Regions from separate parts of the Streptomyces sp. NPDC096311 genome, predicted to be linked through region 2. Evidence: riboswitches for the same ligand, from Rfam matches in the RefSeq annotation. Region 2 holds a riboswitch; each other region holds the start of a gene.
The links. A riboswitch is a leader RNA that binds a small molecule or an ion and turns the genes downstream of it on or off. The one in region 2 is predicted to bind cobalamin.

Region 1 (7,695 bases), on a different contig from region 2:
ACGCATACTTACCGGCTCCTCGGGGAAAACGCGTCGACGACAACCACCCCAAACATGCCCAGTTCCACACCCCAGTCCCCCAGCGAGCACCTCTCCTTGACCAACACAGGCGGTCCCATCGTGAGCAAGTCTTCCTTCGCCGAGCCGGAGCAATCCGAATCGCCGGTCCGATCGAAGACTGAACACCGCGAGGTGACCCATCCCGGTCCACTGCCGTCCCTCACCGGTCTGCGCTGGGTGGCGGCCCTTCTCGTCTTCTGCCTGCACACCCGCAACCTGGGCTACTTCAACGGGCAGGCCCGTCACTTCGCCGACTGGGGCTTCGGGGCGGGCTCCACCGGGGTCTCCTTCTTCTTTCTGCTCTCCGGCTTCGTCCTCGGCTGGTCCGCCCGGTCCGACGACCGCCCCACGGCCTTCTGGCGCCGCCGCTTCGCCCGCCTCTACCCCGTCCACCTGGTCACGGCCTGTATCGCGATGTTCGTCATGGGCATGGGCAAGCCGGCCGGCAGCGCGGCGAATCTGCTCCTCGTCCACTCCTGGTGGTACCCGTGGTGGCAGACACTCGACCCCGTCAGCTGGTCCCTCGCGTGCGAGGCGTTCTTCTACGCGACGTTCCCGGTGTTCGCCCTGCTGCTGCGGCACGCCGGTGCCCTCACCGCGACCGCGCTCGCCGGCGCGAGCGTCCTGACCGTGCTCATCCTGACCCGGGCGGACCTGCAACTGGGTGTCGGCCGCACCCTGTACTCCTTCCCCGCCGCCCGGCTGCCGGAGTTCGTCCTCGGAGTCGCCGTCGCCCGCCTCGTGCTCCTCGGCCGCTGGCGCGGCCCCGGCCTGGAGGCGTCGGTGGCCCTGACGATCATCGGCTACTTCCTGGTCTCCCAGGTCGGCGGGTCGTACGCCTGCGTCGCCTGCACCCTGGTCGGTTTCACCTGTCTGATCCCCGCGGCCGCCCTCGCCGACGTGCGCGGCCTGCCCAGCTTGTGGCGACATCCGGCCCTCGTCCGGCTGGGTGAACTCTCCTTCGCTTTCTACATGGTCCACCTGCTCGTGCTGCGCGCGGGACAGCACCTGTTCACACCGTCGCCGATCGGCGCGATCAGCGCCTTCGCGGTGTCCCTGGCATTCGCCTGGCTCCTGTACGAGTACGTGGAGGTACCCGCCCGGCGATGGCTTCTGCGGCCCTTCCTGAGATCCCTGCGACGCACCCCGGTGTCACGCTGATCAGGCGGGACTGTCCCACAGCACATGCAGGGTGGGCGGCTTGCGGAAGACCAGCCCCTGCGGAGTGGCCGGACGGGCCGGGTCGAGGCGCAGGGCGGGCAGGCGTTCGAGCAGGCGCTGAAGGGCGATACGGGTCTCCAGCCGGGCGAGGTGCGCGGCGATGCAGTAGTGCGGGCCGTGCGCGAAGGCCAGCTGGAGACGCGCGTTCTCGCGGCGGACGTCGAACCGATCGGGATCGGGGAAGACGGCCGGGTCGCGGTTGGCGCCGGCCAGAGAGACGGTGACCAGTTCACCCCGACGGATCGTGGCCGGGCCGAGGACGGTGTCACGGGTGGCGTACCGGTCCACGACCGCCGCTCCGGGTTCGAGGCGCAGCGATTCCTCGATCGCGCCGTCCAGCAGGCCGTCGTCGTCACGGACGAGGGCAAGTTGGCCGGGGTGTCGCAGCAGGTGCAGCAGCGCGTTGGTGATCATCGCCTCGGTGGTCTCTATCCCGCCGAACATCAGCACCGCGGCGTTGGACGCCACTTCGGGCAGCGCCAGCCGCTCCGCGGCCGAGCCGAGGACCGACGCCGCGCCCCGGTCGGCGACGGTGGCTTCGACGGCGGACCTCAGCCGCGCGTACGCCTCGGCGCCCGCGGGTGCCGCCGCGTGTCCCGCGGTGATGTCCGAGACCGACCGCACGATGGAGTCGTACCAGGAGAGCACCGTGTCCGCGCTGGTGCCGACCAGCCCGAGCGCCTCGGTCACGACGGCGACGGCGAGCGGGCCGGCGAAGGCACGCCGCAGTTCGACGGCGCCCGCCGGTTGCAGCGCGGTGATGAGCCGGTCGGTCTCCCGCTCGATGAACGAGGCGAAGCCCTCGCGTACTTCCCTGGGGCGGAAGGGAGCGGTGAAGGGCTCCCGGTGGCGGGCGTGCTCGTCACCGTCCAGGGACAGCATGCTCGGGCCGACGACCTGTGCGGTGGAGAACCGGGGGTCGTCGACGGTGAAGGTCGCGGCGTCCCGCATCACGTTCAGCGCGAGATCACGGCGGGTCACCAGCCAGCCGTCCAGCTCGGGCAGCCAGGAAACGGGCTCGTAGGCACGGAGTCGCGCCAGGCGCGGATGCGGATCCGCGGCGAGTTCGGCGAGCGTGGTCGCGGCACCGAGCGGGAAGGAGCCGACGGCGCTCATCGCAAGCCTTGGCCGGGCACAGGGAATTGGATCACAGCCAAGGCTAACAATCGTGCTGAAGCCGCGGCTGACGGGGGCGTGATAATTTGCCGAGGCCAGTCAAGGGAATCCGGTGCGAATCCGGAGCTGACGCGCAGCGGTAAGGGTGACGGGCGGGGCAACACGAAGCCACTGGACGGCGGTCATACGTGACCGGAGTCCGGGAAGGCGCCTCGTCCGGCCGATCCCGAGTCCGAAGACCTGCTGGCGGACCGTACGAACGGGCCCCGCGCCTGGGCCCTCGACGCCAGAGGATGTCCCGTGCCCGTTGCGCCCCCAGCCCGCCGCTGTGCCCTGCTCCTTTCCGGAGCCCTGTTGCTGACCGCTTGTGGCAGCGGCTCGTCCGCCGACGGAGACGAGTCCCCGAAATCCACCGGTGCGGTGTCGCTCGACAACTGCGGCCGGAAGGTCACGATCGCCTCCGCGCCGAAGCGGGCCGTGTCCCTGAACCAGGGCAGCACGGAGATCATGCTGTCCCTCGGCCTCGCCGACCGCATGGTGGGCACCGCCACCTGGACCGACCCGGTCATGAAGGGCCTGGAGAAGGCCAACGGGAAGGTGCCGCGGCTCGCGGACGACGCCCCCTCCTTCGAGAAGGTCCTCGACGCCGAACCCGACTTCGTCGCCGCCTCCTTCGCCTCCACACTGGCCAAGGGCGGTGTGGCTCCGCGCGAGAAGTTCGAGGAGCTGGGTGTGCCCACGTACCTCTCGCCCGCCGACTGCGAGGGCAAGGACAACAGCGGTGACGGCGATGGCGTGCGCACCGGGCCGCTGACCATGGAGGCGGTCTACGGCGAAGTACGCGACCTGGCCGCGGTCTTCGGCGTCGAGGAGCGCGGCGCCACACTCGTCGCGGACCTGAAGGCACGGGTGGCGAAGGCCACTGACGGGATCGACGCGTCCGGCACCACGGTCCTCTACTGGTTCGCCAACCAGGAAGCCCCGTACATGGCGGGCTGCTGCGGCGCCCCCGGCATCATCACCCACACCCTCGGCGCGAAGAACGTCTTCGCCGACACCAAGCAGGAATGGCCCCAGATCAACTGGGAGACCGTCGCCGACCGCGACCCCGACGTCCTGGTCATCGGTGACCTCACCCGCAGGTCGCAGACCGCCGAGACCGCCGCGAAGAAGATCGAGTTCCTGGAGACCAATCCGGCCACCAAGAGCATGGACGCGGTGAAGAACAAGCGGTACGTGCAGCTCAGCGGGCAGGCGATGAATCCGACCATCCGCACGGTCGAAGGTGTCGAGAAGGTGGCCGCGGCGCTGCGCGAGTACGGGCTCGCCGGGTGACCACCGCCGCCATGACCTCCACCGTGATGCGTGCGGCGGCCGGGCTCGCCGTGCTCGTCGCGTCCGTGGCGGTGGCCATCACCATCGGCCCCGCGGACATAGGCGTCGGGGAGGTCTGGTCCGCGGTGGCCTCCCACCTCGGTGGCCGGACCTCGGAGCTGTCCCCCATCCGCGACGGCATCGTGTGGAACCTGCGGTTGCCCCGCACCCTGCTCGCCGCGGTCTGCGGCGCCGGGCTCGCGGTGTGCGGGGCGGTCATGCAGTCCTTGCTGCGCAACCCGCTCGCCGACCCGTTCGTCCTCGGCGTCTCCTCCGGGGCCTCGACGGGGGCCGTCGTGGTCGTCGTGCTGGGCGCCGGCGGTGGAGCGCTGTCCGTCTCCGGGGGCGCGTTCGTGGGCGCGCTGTGCTCCTTCGCCCTGGTGCTGCTGCTCAGCCACACCCTCGGCGGCACGACCGATCGGGTGGTGCTCGCCGGGGTCGCCGCCATGCAGCTGTTCTCCGCGCTCACCTCCTTCGTCGTGATGACGGCGGCCGACGCCGAGACCACCCGGGGCGTTCTGTTCTGGCTGCTGGGCTCGCTCGGCGGAGCGGACTGGACCGACGTATGGCTGTGCGCGGCCGTCCCCGCGATCGTCCTGCTGGTCTGCCTCGGACACGCGCGCACACTCGACGCCTTCGCGTTCGGACCGGAAGCGGCGGCCTCCCTCGGCGTCTCCGTGGCCCGTACCCGGCTGGTGCTCCTGTGCGGCACGGCGCTGCTGACCGCCGCGCTCGTCAGCGTGGCCGGCGCGATCGGCTTCGTGGGCCTCGTCCTGCCGCACGCCGCACGCGCCCTCGGCGGCCCCGGACACGCCCGGCTGCTGCCGGTGACCGCCCTCACCGGGGCGGTCTTCCTGGTCTGGGCCGACACCGTGGCCCGTACCGCACTCGACCCGCAGGAGGTGCCCGTGGGTGTGGTCACCTCGCTGATCGGCGTGCCCGGCTTCGTGCTGATCCTGTACCGCACCCGAAGGGTGAACCGATGACGCTCGGCGCCGACCGTGTCTCCCGCACCGCCGCCGGCCGGCTGATCCTGGACGGCGTCGACCTCACACCACTGCCTGGATCCCTCACCGGTCTGCTCGGCCCCAACGGCTCCGGCAAGTCCACCCTGCTGCGTCTGCTCGCCGGTGTCCTCACTCCCGCCTCCGGCGTCGTCACCCTCGACGGGCACCCGCTCGGCGACCTCGGCCGCCGGGCCGTCGCCCGCCGCGTCGCCGTCGTCGAACAGCAGGTCGACACCCAGCTCGACCTGACCGTGCTCGACGTCGTACGTCTCGGCCGCATCCCCCACCGACGCGCCTGGTCGCCCTCGACTCCGGCCGACGAGAAGGCCGTTCGCACCGCGCTGGAGCGTACGGGCCTGACCGACAAGGCCGACCGCTCCTGGCACACGCTCTCGGGCGGCGAGCGCCAACGCGTCCACATCGCCCGGGCGCTCGCGCAGGAACCACGCGAACTCCTCCTCGACGAACCCACCAACCACCTCGACATCCAGCACCAGCTCGACCTGCTGGCCCTGATCGCGGAACTCCGCGTCACCAGCGTCGTCGCCCTGCACGACCTCAACCTCGCGGCCATGTACTGCGACCGGATCGTCGTCCTCGCGCAGGGCCGGGTCGTCGCCTGCGGTACTCCGGCGGAGACGCTCACCGAGGCCCTGATCGCCGACGTCTACGGCGTACGCGCCACCGTCACCAGAACGGGCGAAGGCCCCGGCGACCATCCCCACATACGGTTTCTGGGAACACTCCCCGACCGCTGAGGAACCTGCCGCGCCCACTCGGCGCGGCCCGACTCGTCATCTCGCCAGCGGCGACCATCCCGGCCGGAGGAGTTCATGGACGTCGGTACCACCGTCTATCAGGGCGACACGGCGCTCGGCGTCGTCGAGGAGTTCGTGCATCTGCGGCTGGTGTCGTCGCGCGAACGTTCGCCCGAGCGGGACGAAGAAGTCGCCTCCGAGATGCGGCAGCGGATCGCGGACGAGGTGCGCCGGCCGGGGTTCCTGGCGGTGACCGCCCGCATCGGCAGTCGGCTGTGCGGCTTCGGCACCGCCGTACGCTCCGCGGATCCCGCCCCGGAACATCCGGCACTGGGGGCCCGGCGGTCGCAGGAGTGGCTCGCGGGTGCCGTACGGATCACCGATCTCGTGGTGGCGCCCGCGGCGCGCGGCCGTGGCGCCGGCACCGGGCTCCTCGACGTACTTCTGCTGCCCGCCATGGACGACCGGGCCTGGGCGGTGACCGACCATCAGGACACCGCGGCGCTGAACTTCTTCCGCTGCCGGGGCTGGCACCAGACCGTGTACCCGCAGCCCGGGGCGCGCCCCGCCCCGATCGTCCTCCTCGCTCCGCGGCACCCGGCCCTGTCCGAAATCCGTGTGCTGCCGTAGTACGAACCCGGCCTGTTGATCAAGACCACCCCTGGGAGGTCAAGGTCACAACCTCTGCGAGGTCAAGGTCACAGCCGCGTCCTCTGCTGCTCACCTGCGTATTTGGCCTAGCATCCGAGCATGACGGTCCTGCCTGACGACGGGCTCTCGCTGGCCGCCGAGTTCCCTGACGCGACCCATGAGCAGTGGCAACGCCTCGTTGAAGGCGTCCTGCGCAAGTCGGGCAAGGAAGTCTCGGGCGCGGCAGCGGAAGAAGCCCTGTCCACCACGCTGGAGGACGGGCTGCGCGCCCGCCCCCTGTACACCGCGGACGACTCCGCGCCCGATCCCGGCCTGCCCGGTTTCGCTCCCTTCGTACGAGGCGGACGCCCCGAGGGCAACACCCTCGGCGGCTGGGACGTACGGCAGCAGCACACGGCCGCCGACGGCGCGGCGGTCCTGGCGGACCTGGAGAACGGCGTCACCTCGCTCTGGCTGGTCGCCGGTGCGGGCGGCATTCCGGTGTCCTCGCTCGGCCGGGTCCTCGACGGCGTCTATCTCGACCTGGCGCCCGTCGTCCTCGACGCGGGACGTGAAGTCGAGCCCGCCGCACGCGAGTTGCTACGGCTCTACCAGGAGCGTGGGGTCGCCACGGAGGCGGCGCGCGGCAACCTGGGAGCCGACCCGCTGGGCCACGAGGCCCGTACGGGAGACGGCGGGTTCGACTTCGCGCCCGTCGCCGCTCTCGCGGGGCTGTGCGCCGAGGAGTACCCGGGGCTGCGGGCGCTGACCGTGGACGCGCTGCCGTACCACGAGGCCGGCGGCTCGGCGGCGCAGGAGCTGGGCAGTTCCCTTGCGACCGGCGTCGCCTATCTGCGGGAGCTGACCGAGGCGGGTCTGACCGTCCAACAGGCCGTCGCCCAGCTGGAGTTCCGGTACGCGGCCACCGCCGACCAGTTCCTGACCATCGCCAAGTTGCGGGCGGCGCGCCGGCTCTGGGCACGGGTGACCGAGGTCTGCGGGGCCCCGGGCGGGCAGGTTCAGCACGCGGTGACCTCGCCGGTGATGATGTCCCGCCGCGATCCGTGGGTGAACATGCTGCGCACGACGGTCGCGACGCTGGCCGCCGGAGTGGGCGGCGCCGACGCCGTCACCGTGCTGCCCTTCGACCACGCCCTGGGTCTGCCGGACGCGTTCGCCCGGCGGATCGCCCGCAACACCTCGACGATCCTGGTCGAGGAGTCGCATCTGTCCCGGGTGATCGACCCGGCGGGCGGCTCCTGGTACGTGGAGCGGCTCACGGACGAACTCGCCCACGCGGGCTGGGAGTTCTTCCAGTGGATCGAGCGGGAGGGTGGCCAGGCGGCGGCCCTGCGCTCCGGGCGGCTCGGTCAGGACCTCGCCCACACCTGGGAGGCGCGCAGCGCGAAGCTCGCCAAGCGGCGCGAACCCGTCACCGGGGTCAGCGAGTTCCCGAACCTCGCCGAACGACTCGTAGAACGTGATCCCGCCCCCGTACCGCCGTCCGGCGGGCTGCCGCGGGTGCGGCG
Region 2 (7,695 bases):
CTTGCCGCCGAGGGCCTGGAGGACCGGTGCACCGTGGTGGAGCAGGACTACATGACCCTGCCTGCCGAGGGCGACTTCCAACTGGTGCTGGGCAGCGGCCTGTGGTCGATGCCGCCCAACCGGGCCCACACGATGGAAGCCCTCGTCCACCACGCGATGGACATGGTCGCTCCGAGCGGACTCTTCTTCGGCGAGTACCTGATCGGGCTCAACGACGACGAGCGGAGTTGCGGCTACTACCCGACCGCCACGGAGATGGAGCGGATCGTCACCCGGCCCGGCTGGGAGCTGTTCGAGAACGCCGACCTGGGCATCCGCGGCGAGAGCCACCTGGGCTACGAACAGTGGCACTACCACCGGTACGCGGCCGCCATCGCCCACCGCATGCCGCCGCCCCGTGAGCCCGCTCGGGAGAAGTGACCTTCGTGACCGGAACACATCTCAGCGGCTGTCCCCGCATCCGGGGGGACAGCCGCCCGGCTGTCGTGGTCACCGATCTCGACGGCACACTGCTGCTGTCCGACGGCCGTGTGAGCGAGCGCGCGGTGGCGGCGCTGCGCGCGGTCGCCGCACACGGGACCCGCGTCGTCTTCGCGACGGCCCGCCCGGCCTGGTCCGCCCGCGGGCTGCTGTCCGCCGCGTCCGGTCTGGGCGCCTTCCTGGTGTCGTCGAACGGCGCCGTCGTCAGCGACCTGGACGGCGGGGGCGTACGACGGATCCGGGCGATGACACCCGCCACCGTCCGCGCCGAGATCGCGACGCTGGGGGAGCGCCCCTGGGCCGTGGACCGGGAGCACGACCGACTGCTCGGCCCCGGCTGGCCCGACATCCTGGCGAGCGGTGCCGGGACGGCCCTGCGCGTCGGTGACGTCCCGGACGGCTCGCCGGTGCTGTGCCTGATGGTGCACATCGATTCCGCCGCCCCGCCTGCGGCACTCGGGGTGCGGGGGGCGGTGCGGTGGACCTCCTCGGGGCCGGGCCTGCTGGAGGTGTCGGCCCCGGAGGCGGACAAGGTGTCCGCGGTCGCCTCGGTCCTCGCCGGCCTCGGCATCGGCTGGGAGCGGGTCGTCGCCTTCGGTGACGCGCCCAACGACGCGGGGCTGCTCGCCGCCGCGGGCCTCGGCGTGGCCGTCGCGAACGCGAGCGCGGACGTGCGCGAGGCCGCCGACGCCCTCACCGCGCGCAATGACGACGACGGCGTGGCCGCCTGGTTGGAGGGAATGTGTCTGTGCCACGTGTGAAGACCCTTGCGGAGGCCCGCCGGGTGTGGATCGTGGGAGGTCCCGGCTGCGGCAAGTCGACCCTCGCCCGCGCCCTCGCCGAACGGCGTGGCATCCCGCCCGTCACACTCGACGCCCTCTTCTGGGGACCGGCCTGGACACCGGTGCCCACGGAGGTCTTCCTCGCCGGTGTCGAACGGGAACTGACGGCCGACACCTGGGTCGTCGACGGTCAGTTCGCCGCGAGCGTCGAGGCGTTCGCCCACCGCGCCGACTGCGTGGTGTGGACGGATCCGCCGCTGCGTGTCACCTGGCCGCGCCTGCTGCGCCGTACCGTACGGCGCTGGATTCGCCGTGAGGAACTCTGGGGCGGTGTCCGGGAAACGTTCTGGACCGTCGTCGGTCCCCGGTCCATCCTCTGGTACGCCGTGCAGGTCCGTAACTCCCAACGGCTCGCCAACCAGAGGCTGTTCGACGAGCTCGGCGACACCGGCATCCTGCTCCTGCACACGCGCGACAGCGATGTGCGATCTCTGCTGGAATGAACCCCGGCACCGTTTCCCCCTACACTCATCCGATCCACCTTTTCTGGAGTTTCCCCCATGCACGTCTCCTCGTACGACTCCGTTGACCAGCTGCCGGCGGCGGAATGGGATGCTCTGGAGATCGGCGGAACGATCTACTCCAGCAGCGGCTTCGCCGGCGTACGCGCGGAGGAGTTGCCGCCCGGCGCCGCCGCCCGCTATCTGCTGGCGCGCGACGCGCAGGGAACGCCGGTCGCGGCAGCCGAGGCGTACGCGTTCACCCGTCCGCCGCACCTGCTCTACACCCCCGCCGATCTGCTCGCCGGTCTGATCGACGACGAGCGGCATGCCCAACTCGCCGCCCGGCCCATGGTGTTCGGTGCGGGATGGTCGGAGTTCCGCGGCCAACTGCCGGGCCGCGAGGGAGTGACGGCACAGGAGCGCGCGCAGGCGGTGCGGGCGCTCACCGAGCGGACCCTCGACTTCGCCCGAACCACCGAAGCGGACGTCCTCGGGTACTACTACCTGCCCCGGGCGGAGGCGCTGGAGGTCGCCGAGGCCCATGCCGAGGACGGGGCGGTGGTCCTCTACCACGACGTGGAGACGGTCCTTCCCGTCGGCCTGTGGCAGACCCTGGACGACTACTTCGCCTGGCTGCCCTCCGGCCGACGGCCCCGGGCCCGGCGGGAGAGAAGGGACTTCGGCCGCAGCGGGCGGACCATCCGCGAGGTCTCCCTCCCCGAGGTCGTCAAGGAGATCGCCCCGCTCAACAGCGCGCTGATGCGCAAGCACGGACACGCATACGGCGAGGAGCGCGCGGCAGCGGTGTACGACCGCCAGGGCCGCCACCTCGGCGACCGCAGCACGCTCCTCCTGGACGAGGACGCCGGGCAGCCCATCGGATTCGCGCTGCGATACCGGCACGGCGACACGCTGTACGCGCGCGTGGCTGGTTTCGACTACTCGGTGCCCAACGTGGCCGACTATTTCAACCTGGTCTTCTACCACCCCATCGAGTCGGGCGCCGGTCGCACCGTGCGGGCGATCCACCTCGGTCTTGGCACCTTCCAGGCAAAGCTGGCGCGCGGCGCCCAGCCGCATCCCCTGTACAGCGTGTTCGTGGGAGTGGACCGGCCGTTGGCGGCGGACCGGACGAAGGTCCGTGAACGCAACCGGGCCGAGGCGGAGGCGTTCGGCGCCGAGTACGGCCAGTACGTGGTGGGTGGGTTGAACACCGACGACTGGCTGCTGTGAGCAAGGGGAGGAAGACACATGCCTGATGTGAGGCACTTCGAGACGATCGACGACATCGACCGGGAGGCCTGGGACGCGCTCGCGCCGGGCAGTTGCTTCTACCAGAGCCATGCCTGGCTGCGGGGGCAGGAGCGGCCCGAGTTCGCCACCCCGGGTTACCTCACGGTCGAGGCCGACGGCCAACTCCTCGCCGGGACGCCGTACTACGACTTCCCGGCAGAGAACGCACCGCCCCTGCCGGACGTGTCCGAAGGCCACGCCGTGCTCAGACTCGGTACCCGTACCGGCTACCACAACGAGTTTCTGCTGCCGAAGGACCCCGGAGCGGCAGGGGAGGCACTTGACGCCCTGGTCGCCGGTGCCGCCGAGAGGGCCGCGGCGCTCGGCTGCGACGCGCTGCTCTTCGACTTCCTCACCACCGACAGTCTGCGGCTGCTCGCGGGCCGGTTCGGGGTGCGGGCGCAGCTGCGCGCCGCCGAGGCCGTGGTGCACAACGACGGCGGCACCTTCGAGTCCTACCGTGAGCTGCTCGGCCGCAACGTCCGCAAGCGCGAGTACGAGATCCGGCGCTTCACGGACTCCGGGCTGCACGTGGAGACGGCCCCGCTGTCCGCGTGCGTCGACGAGTTCGCGCCACTGGTCGGCCAGACCATGGACCGGTACAACGCCTCCCTCGACCTGGCGGAGATCCACACGTTCCTCACCGTCCAGGCACACTGCCTGGACGACCTGAGCACCGTGTTCCGCTGCGTCGACGAGAAGGGGGAACTGGTCGGCGCCAGCCTGTGCTTCGCCTGGCGGGACACCTTCTACGCCCGGGTGGCCGGCTTCGACTACGAGCAGACGCGCAACGCCTACGAATACTTCAATGCCGTGTACTACGAACCGCTCCGCCACATGGAACGCAACGCGATGACCACGCTCCACCTCGGGCCCTCCGCCCTGAAGGCGAAGGTTCACCGGGGAGCCTCGCTGCACCCCCTGTGGGCGGCCGTCGTTCCCCTGCCGGCCACCGCGCCCGCCGGACTGCGACGGGACACGGTGGCGGACCAGGCTCTCGCCGACGCGGTCCGTGCGGAGGCGGGCGCCGGCATGAGCGAGCAGGAGTGGGACCTGACCCGGGTCACTTCCCTGTGAGGGAGGCCTCCGGGCCGTCGGGCTCGCGGACGGGCCACAGCACCGGGCAGAACTCCGGGTCGGAGTAGTCCGGTTGACCGGCGGGCGTCCTGCGGACCAGGAAGTCGTGTTTGTAGGGCTCCTGCCGGCCGTCGGACAGGGTGTGATCGCGGTAGGCGTTCGTCCCGTCCTGGAGATGGAACGAGATGGCCCGGCGTGGCCGCGGACTGCGGTTGGCGCCGCTGCCGTGGTAGAGAAGGCAGTGATGGAAGGTCATGTGTCCCTTGGGAATGTGCACCGGAACCTTCTCGACCACGGCGCCGTTTCGCTCCGCGTCTCCGTTCAGGAGATAGTCGCGCCCCACGTCCCGCGGATCACCGACCGGCCGGGCGGCGCCGTGCCGCTGCCGCCAGCGGTGGCTTCCGTTCACCATGGTGATCGTGCCCGACTCCTCGGTGCAGTCGTGGAACGGAATGAAGGCGGTGAGCATTTCGTCCGACGAGCAGGTGGGCCAGAAATACTTGTCGAAGTGCCAGGAGACAATGTTCGACTTCTCCTCGGCGATGGGCGGCTTGTAGATCAGCGTGGCCTGGAAGACGCGTATTCCAGGCGTCTGCGCCAAGCGGGCGGCCACCGCCCCGACGATGGGTTTCCTCAGGATTTTCCTCATCGTTTCGTCTTGGTAGTGGATGTAGTCGTTGTTGCGTTGGACATCTCCGTCGGCGGGGGTCCAGTCGGCCAGCCGGTCCGGCCGTGTCGGAAGTTCACGATCGCGCTGACCAGCGTAGTAGCGCTCGCTCGCGTCGGTCAGGGTGTCCACTTCGGCGTCGGTGAGCAGCTTCTCGGACAAATACCAGCCACGCTCCGAATAAAGCCGGACATCTTCCTCGGACGGGAGCAGTTCGACTTCCTCGGCGGTAAGTCCTGAATGGTCGTACATTCCGCGACTCCTGTTACCGTGAATGGGGTGCAACAGCGACATCCACTCGCACGCTAGCGGACCACGGTGCGCCATGCTAGCGTTGCCGTGATTTTTTTCATGAAGACTTGACCGGGGGTTGCGGTGGCCATATTCGACAAGGATATTCGAATCCTGATCGCGGACAACAAAGACTTCCGCAACATCTGGCTCGGAGAAACCTCGGCGCATTTCGGCGGACAGCTGACCAGTTTTCTCCTACCCTTGATCGCGGTCACCTACCTCCATGCCGACGGCACGGGCGTGGGACTCGTCTCGGCGGTGCAGTTCGTCCCCGTCGTGGTGCTCTCGCTGATCGCCGGTGTCATGGTCGACCGGTATCCGCCGCGCCGCACCCTCGTCACCGCGAGTGTCGCCCAGGGCGCCGCGCTTGCGGTGCTCGCCGCGTTCCAGGCGGCCGACGGGCTGAACTTCGGCCAACTTGTTGTCGCCGCCGCCGTGATCGGTGTCGCCACCGTCTTCTATGAAGTCGCCTACCAGTCCACGCTGCCCAGGCTCCTGCCGCTGAACTCCATCGCCGCGGCCAACGGCCTGCACCAGGCGACGTATTCGGTCAGCACCCTCGCCGGTCCCGCCGCGGCTGGCTTCCTCGTCGGCCAGTTGGGGGTGTCACCGACCCTGACGGTGGCCGCCGCGTGCGCCGCCGGTGCCGCCGTGAGCGGTCTGCTGCTGCGGGGTGTCAAGGCCCCCGAACAGCCACGTGAGTCGGCGCTGAAGGCGATCGGCTCCGGGCTCCGCTACACGTGGTCCCTGCGGCCGATCAGGGACCTGTGTGTTCAGGCCGGCCTGTCGAACCTGCACGAGAAGGCCTTCCTGACCGTCTTCCTGGTGTTCGCCGTCCGTGATCTCGACATGAGCGGCACCGTCGTGGGCGTGATCACCGGCATCGGCAGTGTGGGGGCCCTGATCGGCTCGCTCTGCGCCACCCGGCTCACCAGGCGGTGGGCCGTCGGCGGTGTGCTGGCCCTGGGTGCGGTGCTGGCCGCGGTCGGTCTGCTGCTCGTACCCGCCGTCAGCCGGGCCGGCGGGTACGTCGCCGTGCTCGCGTCGGTCGCCATGATGGTGAACGGCTTCGGTGTCGCACTGTTCAACGTGTTCGCCGTCAGCCTGCGACAGGCCATTCCGCCGGAGCACCAGATCGGCGCGGTGACCGCGAGCTACCGCCTTGTCGCCCTGGGAACGCTGCCCCTGGGAGCCCTCGTCGGGGGTGCCCTGGCCGACGCCCTGTCACCCGGCACGGCCCTGTGGGCCGTCGGGATCTCCTACCTCGTCGTCTCCTTCTGGCTCACGTTCTCCCCTCTCCGCGGGGCTCGCACGCTGGAGGAGGCACAGAAGCTCGGTCGTACGACGGACACGCCCGAGTCCCAGGACGCGGACCGGTCCCCTTCGGTCTGAGAGCGGGGCCGGGGAGCGAACTCACCTGGGTTCCGCCCCCGCTGACCCGCTGTTCACTCGGGATCGGCCACCTGGTGCGAGAGGAAGATCACGCCAGGTGGCGCGGTCTTGGCCCCGCACCCGACACGCGGTACGGTCGGTGCGATATCGATGACGGCAAGACGGAAGCCGGTGGGAAACCGGCACGGTCGCGCCACTGTGAACGAGAGGCTCCAGCCCGCTGGGACCCCTCGTGAGTCAGACCCGTAGCCGTCGTCCAGTGCACCACCGAGATGGGACGCGAACTCCCGAGGAGGTCCTGCCATGGCGCAGACCGTCGCCCAGCCGACAACCACCACCCCCGTCGTTCCCGCGAAGCTGCCGCTCAAGGTGATTGCTCCGTGGGCGGTCTTCTTCGGCATCCTGATGCTCGTCCTGCTGTACTTCGTCGGTGCCGAACAGGGCGCCACCTCCGTCGTCTCCGGCTCGGACGTCCACGAGTGGGTGCACGACGCCCGCCACCTTCTCGGCTTCCCCTGCCACTGACCGAGGGGACCCGCAGCACTGCCATGAACTCCGCAACGGTAAGAAATCTGCTCGTGCGGGGCATGCTGGCCGGCCTCGGTGCCGGCCTGCTCGCCCTGATTGCCGCCTACTTCCTCGGTGAGCCGAACGTCGACAGCGCGATCAGCTTCGAGGAAGCCCACTCCCACGAGCACGAGATGGAGATCGTCTCCCGCTCCCTGCAGTCCACCGCCGGTCTCGCCACCGGCGTCCTGGTCTACGGCGTCGCCTTCGGCGGTATCGCCGCGCTCGCCTTCGCCTTCGCGCTCGGCCGCGTCGGCCGCTTCAGCCCGCGGGCGACCGCACTGCTGCTGTCCGGCTGCGCGTTGCTGGCCGTGTACGTCGTGCCGTTCCTGAAGTATCCGGCCAACCCGCCGTCGGTCGGCAACCCCGACACCATCGGCAAGCGGACCACCCTGTACTTCCTGATGATGGTGCTCAGCGTGCTCCTCGCGATCGCCGCCACCATCCTGGGCAAGCGGCTGGCACCCAGGATCGGCACCTGGTACGCCACCGTTGGCGCGGTGGCCGCTTTCGCCGTCGTGATCGGTCTGGCGTACGCGTTCCTGCCGGTCATCAACGAGGTGCCGAAGGACTTCCCGGCCACCCTGCTGTGGCGGTTCCGTCTCTCCGCACTGGCCATCCAGACCGTCCTGTGGGGCGG
Region 3 (7,695 bases), on a different contig from region 2:
AAGAACGAGGCGAACACACCCCCGCGGTCGATGTCGCCGACGACGAGCACGGGTAGCCGCGCATTGCGCGCGATCCCCATGTTCACGATGTCGGTCCGCCGCAGATTGATCTCGGCAGGACTGCCGGCCCCCTCACAGATCACCGCGTCATACGTGCCCCGCAACTCGGCGAGACAGTCCAGCACGGTGGTGAGGAGGGCTTCCTGGCGCCCGCCGTGGTAGCCACGGGCCGTCATCTCACCCACGGGCCTGCCCATGAGGACGACCTGACTGCTCCGGTCGCTGCCCGGCTTGAGCAGCACGGGGTTCATGAGCGCGGTCGGCTCCACCCGGGCGGCCTGTGCCTGCATGGCCTGCGCGCGCCCGATCTCGGCGCCCTCGCGCGTCACGAACGAGTTCAGGGACATGTTCTGCGCCTTGAAGGGCGCGACCTTGACGCCGTGGCGCACCAGCCATCGGCAGATCCCGGCGGTCACGACACTCTTGCCCGCGTCGGAGGTGGTCCCGGCGACGAGCAGCCCGCCGCTCATGACGTACGCCCCTTCCTGAGAAGCCTCTGTACGAGCAGCCGCCCGCCGGCGCTCACGCCGAGGGTGAGCCAGCCGACACGGCGTGACAGCCGTACGGCCCGCTCGATGTCGTCGACGTGCACGGCGCGCCCGGCGCCGTTGAGTTCGGGCCGGTGCTCGACGCGCCCGCCGTAGGAGAGGGTGCCGCCCAGGCGCACCCCGAGCGCCCCCGCGAACGACGCCTCCACGGGCCCGGCGTTGGGGCTCGGATGCTTGACAGCGTCGGCGCGCCAGGCCCGCAGGGCCCCTCGTGGACTGTCACCCGCGAGGGCGGCGAGCACGGCGGTGAGACGAGCCCCCGGCCACCCGGCGACGTCGTCGAGCCGAGCCGAGGCCCACCCGTACCGCCGGTACCTGGGCGACCTGTGACCGACCATGGCGTCAAGGGTGTTGACGGCCCGAAAGCCCACGAGCCCCGGGACTCCGGCCACGGCGCCCCACACCAGGGCGCCCACCACGGCGTCGGAGGTGTTCTCGGCGACGGACTCCACGACGGCGCGCGCGATGCCGTCGGCGCCGAGGGCCTGGGGATCCCGCCCGCACAGATGCGGCAGCCGCTCCCTGGCGATCTCGATCTCCCCGTCCGCGAGGGCGTCACCGATCGCCCGGGCCTCCCGCCCGAGTGTGGTGCCCCCGACGACGGCCCAGGTGGCGGCGGCCGTCAGCGCGAGGGACGCGGCACGTGAGGGGCGTACGGCACGGGAAGCGACGGCGGCGAGTCCGGCGGCACCTCCCACGCATACGGCGGTGTGCAGCGCGCCCCACCCGCGGTGGTCCCGCCACAGCACCCGCTCCACGGCTGCCGCGCTCCGCCCGAAAGCGGCGACCGGATGCCCCCGGCGAGGATCGCCGAGCAGCAGATCACCGAGGAGGCCGGCGGCGGCGCCGTACGCGAAGACGCGATCGGCACGCACGGGGTCAGCCGACCGTCAGGTCGGGTGGAACCGTCGCTCGGGGGGCACTTGGGCAGCCGCGCATGGCGTTATGTCCTCACTCAGGGTGTCCGCGCCCTGGTTCGACGAGACCGGCGGGGAGAGTTCCTGGCTCCCGGGGAGTTCCTTCCCCGGTCACAGTGGCGGGACCGCGCCGGATTCACACCGGCTTCCTCTTCTGTCGCCGTACTTGGCTCCGGCAGTCCACCACGGGTTGGAAGACCCGTCAACTTGCTGTTGACCTGCGCGGGGAGAGTGTGCGAAGGCCCACATACAGGTGGGGTGCGGGACGGTGATCCGTCCCGCACCCCACGCGAAGTGGCGCCCGTTTTGGGTTACTTGCCGACGATCAGGAAGATGCCGTACGCCACCGCCGCGGCGCACGCCGCGAAGCAGACGTACGCGCCGGTGACCGCGAGGGCCGCGGAGCCGCCCTGGGCGGACGCGGACTCGCGCTTGGAGAGTCCGACGATGCCGAGGGTGAAGAGGCCGACGAGGCCGACGGTGGTCACGAGGCTGACTCCGAAGACGGAGCCGAGGGCTGCCCAGTCGATGTGCATGCTGTTCTGTCCTTACACCGTGGCCGGGCGGGTGGGCTCCGCGTCCGGGGACGGGATGGTGGTCTTCAGGTCGCCGGACAGGCCGGCGGTGACGGGGCCCGCGGGCGGCGGGGTGACGGCGGCGACCGCGGCGGTGACGACGCCCGCGGGCTCGGTGTGGACGTCGTTGACGTTGTCGACGGTGACCGGCTGGCGGCGGGAGAGCTTCCAGATGGTGCCGGCGCCGGCGACGAGCAGCGCGCCGGTGAGGACGATGCCCCAGGTGCCCTGCTTGGTGAGGAACTCGGCGCAGGCACCGGCCAGTCCGGCGGCCGGCAGGGTCAGGCCCCAGGCGACGAACATCCGGGTCGCGGTCGACCAGCGGACCACGCCGCCCTTGCGGCCGAGGCCCGAGCCCATCACGGCGCCGGAGCAGACCTGGGTGGTGGAGAGGGAGAAGCCGATGTGGGAGGAGGCCAGGATGGCCGTCGCGGCGCTGGTCTGGGCGGCGAAGCCCTGCGGCGGCGCGAGGTCCGTGAGGCCCTTGCCCAGGGTGCGGATGATGCGCCAGCCGCCCAGGTAGGTGCCGAGCGCGATGGCCGTACCGGCCGAGACGATGACCCACAGCGGGGGGTTCGAGCCCGGGGCGATGACGCCGCCGGTGACCAGGGCGAGGGTGATGATGCCCATCGTCTTCTGGGCGTCGTTCGTGCCGTGCGCCAGGGAGACCAGGCCGGCGGAGGCGATCTGGCCGGCGCGGTACCCCTTGGCGGTCGCCTTCTCGTCGGCGCGGTTGCCGATCCGGTACGTCAGCCGGGTGGCCAGCGTCGCGGCGAGTCCGGCCACGATGGGCGCGGCGACCGCGGGGATCAGCACCTTGGTGACGACGGTCGAGCCGTTCACCGACGACCAGCCGGCCGACATGACCGCGGCGCCGATCAGGCCGCCGAACAGTGCGTGGGAGGAACTGGAGGGCAGACCCAGAAGCCAGGTCAGCAGATTCCAGAGGATGGCGCCGACGAGCGCCGCGAAGATCACCTGGACGCGTATGCCCTCTTCGTTGATGATCCCGCCGGAGATCGTCTTGGCGACCTCCACGGAGAGGAACGCGCCGACGAGGTTCAGCACGGCGGACATGGCCACCGCCGTCTTGGGCTTCAGAGCGCCGGTCGAGATGGTGGTCGCCATCGCGTTGGCAGTGTCGTGGAAACCGTTCGTGAAATCGAACACGAGAGCGGTGACGATCACGATTCCGAGGAGGAGCGTGATGTGTTCCATTTACCCAGGCTTCTGTTTGACGTCAGTGGCAGGTGGACCGTAGGCAACCTGAGTGAACGGAAGATGAACTGGGGCGGGCATTGGGGTGTATCAAACGGTGGACCGCCCCTCCGCTTGTGATGACCAGTGTGCGGGAGGGGCGGCCCGACGGTTTACCGGATGTTCGAACGGAGGCGGAATATCGGGTTCCGTCGGAGGTTGCTCGAGGGCTCTAGCCCGCGGCGAACTGCTTGAGCCGGCTCATGGATCCGTTGAAGAGATTCTGGTCACCCGGGAGCGTGCCGCTGTTGTCGTACTGCCAGAACGTCCACGTCGACCAGCCGGCCGGCAACGCGCCCGTGTCCGCCGAGTCGTAGCGGGCGAGCCAGAGGGCGTGGTTCGCGGCGAAGGCGCCGCTGCCGCCGGTGCAGGTGTTCCACCAGTGGGTGGTCGTGTAGATGACGGGACGGCGGCCGGTCTCCCGTTCGAGTTCGTCACTGAACGCCTGGATCCAGCTCACGATCCTGGCCTTGCTCAGGCCGTAGCACTTGTGCTTCTTGTCGTACGGGTTGTACTCCATGTCGAGCGCGGGCGGCAGCGTCCAGCCGTCCGCGCGCCAGGCGCCGCCGTTGCGCACGAAGTACGCGGCCTGGGTGGCGCCGGACGACTTGTCCGGCACCGCGAAGTGGTAGGCGCCGCGCAGGATCCCCGCGTCGCGCGCTCCGTCGTACTGCCGGCCGAAGTACGGATTGCGATACGTGTGGGACTCGGTCGCCTTCACGTAGACGAACCGGGCGCCCTTTGCCTTCGCGCTCTGCCAGTCGACGTTCTTCTGGTGCGAGGAAACGTCGTGGCCCTTGGGTTTGGCCGCTGCGGCGACAGGGGTCCCGGCGAGGACGGTCCCCGCGGCGGTGAGCGCCGCCACGGCGGCCGCCGCCGCGAGGACGCGGGCACGGCGAAGAAGTGGTTTGTGGTCACGAGCCATGTTTCCCCCCGGAATGGCGACGTGCGTGACAAATCCCCCAGAGGCTATGGGAAGATCGTTGAGAGCCCGTCGATCGCCAGCCAATCACCCCCGGAGGGCGATATGTGCTGTTATGTGCCCTTACGGACGCTTGTCTTCCGCCCTAAAGTGCCCTCACCGACAGTGGGTTGACGTCCCTGCCTGGCAGGATCGCCACATGGCTGAGCAGCGGCGGGACGCACGGGAAGTGCGGGACGTGGGGGAGAGCGGGCCGGGCGCGTGCGAGCGGGAGGTGGCGGCCGCGTGGGGCGAGCTCGTCGCGACGGCCCGCCGGACGGTGGCCGACGGGCTTGTCGTCGGTACGTCGGGCAACGTCTCCGTTCGGGTCGGCGACACGGTCCTGGTCACACCGACCGGAGTGCCCTACGACCGGCTCAGGCCCGAAGACGCCGTCGGGGTGGACCTCGAGGGCCGGCAGGTCCTCGGTTCGCTCGCTGCGACGAGCGAACTGCCGATGCACCTCGCGATCCACCGCGCCACCGACGCGCGAGCAGTCGTCCACACCCACGCCGCGCACGCGACGGCCGTCTCGACCCTCGTCCCCGAACTCCCCCTGATCCACTACATGGCGGGCGCCCTCGGCGGACCGGTCCGAGTTGCCCCCTATGCGACCTACGGCACCCCGGAGTTGGCCGAGAACATGCTCCAGGCCCTCACCGGCCGCACGGCCTGCCTTCTCCAGAACCACGGCACCATCGCCTACGGAGCCTCGCTGTCCCAGGCGTTCGACCGCACCGCCCAACTGGAGTGGATGTCCCGCGTCTGGCTCCTGGCGTCGTCCGTGCCCGGCCTGTCCCCGACGCTGCTCTCGCCGGAACAGGTGGGCGAGGCGGGGGAGCGGCTCGGGCGCTACGGGCAGGGCGGCGGGGCCGGGCCCCGCTGATCCGACGCGACGTACCGACCTGGCGGTGCGGCGTATCGACCCGGTGGTGCGGTGGCACCGGATCTGGTGGTGCGGTGGCAGCGGACCCGGCGGTGCGGGTGCGTACCGACCCGGCGGTGCGGGTTGTACCGACCTGGCGGTGCGGGTGCGCGCGGTGCCGGAGAACGAGCCCGCGCACCCCGAGGCGGGAGTCCACCGCCCGCTCCGGCTGGCCGACCGGGGGCCGCACCGGGAGACTTAATGCGTGCGTACTGTCAAAGCGACGGCCGCGGCCGTCTCCGTAGCCCTGGCCGCGGGCGCAGCCTCCGTGGCGGCGGGCCGGTTCGCCAGCGACGCCGCACTGAAGGCGCCGCCCGGCAGGCCACTGCCCACCGAGCCCCGGCTCACCGTGCACTCCACGGCCGCGGGCCGGATCACGCTCACCCGCGACCTGGCCTCCCTGCGCCCGGGACGGTACGGCCTCACGGGCGACGGCTCCCACGCGGTCGTCGGTCCCGTCCTGGACGACGCACGCCACACCGCCGACACGGTCGTACGCCGCCTCGAACGCGTCACCCACGGCACCCTGGAGTCCGGCGACAAGGCATGGCTCACGCCGAACCTGCACATCGGCAACCCCAGCAGCGCCCTCGGTCTCGACCACGCCGACGTGGACGTCCCCGGCGAGCTCGGCCCGCTGCCCGCCTGGTTCGTGCCCGGCACCCGCGACACCTGGGTGATCACGGCGCACGGGCTCGGCACCACCCGCGAGCACCCCATGAACGTGATGGAGTTCCTGCACCGCAACCAGCTGCCCGTGCTCGACCTCGCCTACCGCGGCGACCTCGGCGCACCCCGCTCCCCGGACGGCCTCAGCCACCTCGGCGAGACCGAGTGGCGCGACCTGGACGCCGCCGTGCGCTACGCCGTGCGCTACGGCGCCGCCCAGGTCGTCCTGTACGGCTGGTCCATCGGCGCCACCATGGCCCTGCGCACCGCGGCGCACTCCGCCCTGCGCGAGCGGATCTCCGGGCTGATCCTGGACTCGCCCGTCCTCGACTGGGGAGCCACGCTGCGCGCCCTCGCCTCGGCCCGCCACACGCCCAGCGTCCTGCTGCCCCTCGCGGTCCGTGCCGCGCAGGGCCGCACCGGTCTTTACGGCGACCGCATCCAGGAGGCCGCCGACCCCGGCCAGCTCAAGGTCCCGACCTTGATCGTGCACGGCCCCGACGACACCATCGCGCCCTGGGGCCCCTCGCGCCGCCTCGCCGAGAGCCGCCCGGACCTGGTCACCCTGCACACGGTCCCGAACGCCTCCCACGGCGCCATGTGGAACGCCGCCCCCCACTACGAAGAGGCCCTACGCCGCTTCCTCACCCCTCTGATGTAGCCAGCCCTCCCTACGGCCGCATGCCCCGGCGGAGCCACCCCGCACAGCCCTCCGGCGGAGCCGTCCACCAAAGCTTCCGGTTGGGCCCCGGTCAACTCGTGCGAGGCTTCGCTCACACGTGTCGAGCCCCCTCGGAACCCTGTCCATTGGCCACCCCTGTCGCCTGCTGTGACATTCCGTTTGGGTTTTCGGACCGTCAACCGGAAGACTGCACCCGTGACGTCCCGTAACCCGCGCGACTCCAGGCTCCGAATCGTCCGCTCGCGCCCCCTGGCTTCCGCCCCTCGAGCGGTGACCCAGCGCAGCTCGCGCCGACCCGCACCCCGGCCCCCCGAGGGCACCCCGCCCCCCGCTGAACTGGCCCGCATGGCCCGCACCGGCCTCGCCGCCGCGGCCCGTGTCGCCCGCTGGGCCGACGCCTCGCTCGGCCCGGGGAGCGACGGCGCGACCCCCGACGGCAAGGGCACCCTCGCCGACGCGACCGCGGAACGGGCCGCCGAGGAGTTGGGCCTGACCCCGGCTCAGGTCCGCGCGGACTGGGACACCGCACGCCTCGCCGGCCTCGTCGAGGTGCACGGCGACATCGCCCGCCCCGGCTGGCGACTGCGCGCCTGGAACCGCGACGACAGCGCCGTCCTGCGCGGCTGGGTCGCCCTCTTCGACGCCTGGTCGCTCGCCCACCCCGAGCCGGCCGACCGCGAGGCGTCCGCCGTCGCCGAGGTCGTCTCCGCGATGCCCCAGGTGCTCTCCTTCCTTCAGCTCTCCGCCGGGCCCGTCCCCATGGAGCAGCTCCTCGACCTCCTCGAACAGCGCGTCACCGAACTGCGCACCGAGCGCTGCGAAATCCCCTACGGCCCCCAGCCGGAGCCCGTCCCGGAGGCCGCCGAGATCGCGGACGCCCCCCTCGATCCCCTCCTCGACTGGGCCCTGCACGCGCTCGCCTCCGTCGGCGCGCTCACCTGCGCCGACGGGCAGGCCACGCTCACCCCGCTCGGCAGCTGGGCGGTCTGGGTCAAGCTGGAGCAGATCTGCGTCGCCGCGCAGAGCCCCGCAGGGAACATCGAGCAGCCCGCCTCGGACATGCTCCGCGGCTGCGCCCAGCTGCGCCCGAACGCGGCCCGC

Region 1: another riboswitch for cobalamin. It lies ahead of ACIRA5_RS19935 (ABC transporter substrate-binding protein); the one in region 2 lies ahead of ACIRA5_RS38935 (CbtB-domain containing protein).
Region 3: another riboswitch for cobalamin. It lies ahead of ACIRA5_RS21330 (cobalamin biosynthesis protein); the one in region 2 lies ahead of ACIRA5_RS38935 (CbtB-domain containing protein).

Annotation. Positions count from the first base shown of each region.
Region 1 covers NZ_JBIWFN010000007.1:240,082-247,776, forward strand. Annotated here, with positions in the region: gene ACIRA5_RS19920 (hypothetical protein) at 1-6, opposite strand, end outside; gene ACIRA5_RS19925 (acyltransferase family protein) at 121-1,221, shown strand; gene ACIRA5_RS19930 (cytochrome P450) at 1,222-2,397, opposite strand; cobalamin riboswitch at 2,477-2,660, shown strand; gene ACIRA5_RS19935 (ABC transporter substrate-binding protein) at 2,698-3,732, shown strand; gene ACIRA5_RS19940 (FecCD family ABC transporter permease) at 3,744-4,757, shown strand; gene ACIRA5_RS19945 (ABC transporter ATP-binding protein) at 4,754-5,536, shown strand; gene ACIRA5_RS19950 (GNAT family N-acetyltransferase) at 5,612-6,166, shown strand; gene ACIRA5_RS19955 (methylmalonyl-CoA mutase family protein) at 6,287-7,695, shown strand, end outside.
Region 2 covers NZ_JBIWFN010000019.1:153,793-161,487, reverse strand. Annotated here, with positions in the region: gene ACIRA5_RS38970 (hypothetical protein) at 1-420, shown strand, start outside; gene ACIRA5_RS38965 (HAD family hydrolase) at 426-1,241, shown strand; gene ACIRA5_RS38960 (adenylate kinase) at 1,229-1,765, shown strand; gene ACIRA5_RS38955 (GNAT family N-acetyltransferase) at 1,823-2,998, shown strand; gene ACIRA5_RS38950 (hypothetical protein) at 3,017-4,135, shown strand; gene ACIRA5_RS38945 (phytanoyl-CoA dioxygenase family protein) at 4,122-5,054, opposite strand; gene ACIRA5_RS38940 (MFS transporter) at 5,178-6,488, shown strand; cobalamin riboswitch at 6,609-6,757, shown strand; gene ACIRA5_RS38935 (CbtB-domain containing protein) at 6,792-7,013, shown strand; gene ACIRA5_RS38930 (CbtA family protein) at 7,037-7,695, shown strand, end outside.
Region 3 covers NZ_JBIWFN010000008.1:62,800-70,494, reverse strand. Annotated here, with positions in the region: gene ACIRA5_RS21335 (cobyric acid synthase) at 1-530, opposite strand, end outside; gene ACIRA5_RS21330 (cobalamin biosynthesis protein) at 527-1,483, opposite strand; cobalamin riboswitch at 1,583-1,725, opposite strand; gene ACIRA5_RS21325 (hypothetical protein) at 1,837-2,061, opposite strand; gene ACIRA5_RS21320 (anion permease) at 2,074-3,318, opposite strand; gene ACIRA5_RS21315 (lysozyme) at 3,530-4,282, opposite strand; gene ACIRA5_RS21310 (class II aldolase/adducin family protein) at 4,479-5,204, shown strand; gene ACIRA5_RS21305 (hypothetical protein) at 5,230-5,445, shown strand; gene ACIRA5_RS21300 (alpha/beta hydrolase family protein) at 5,449-6,573, shown strand; gene ACIRA5_RS21295 (hypothetical protein) at 6,790-7,695, shown strand, end outside.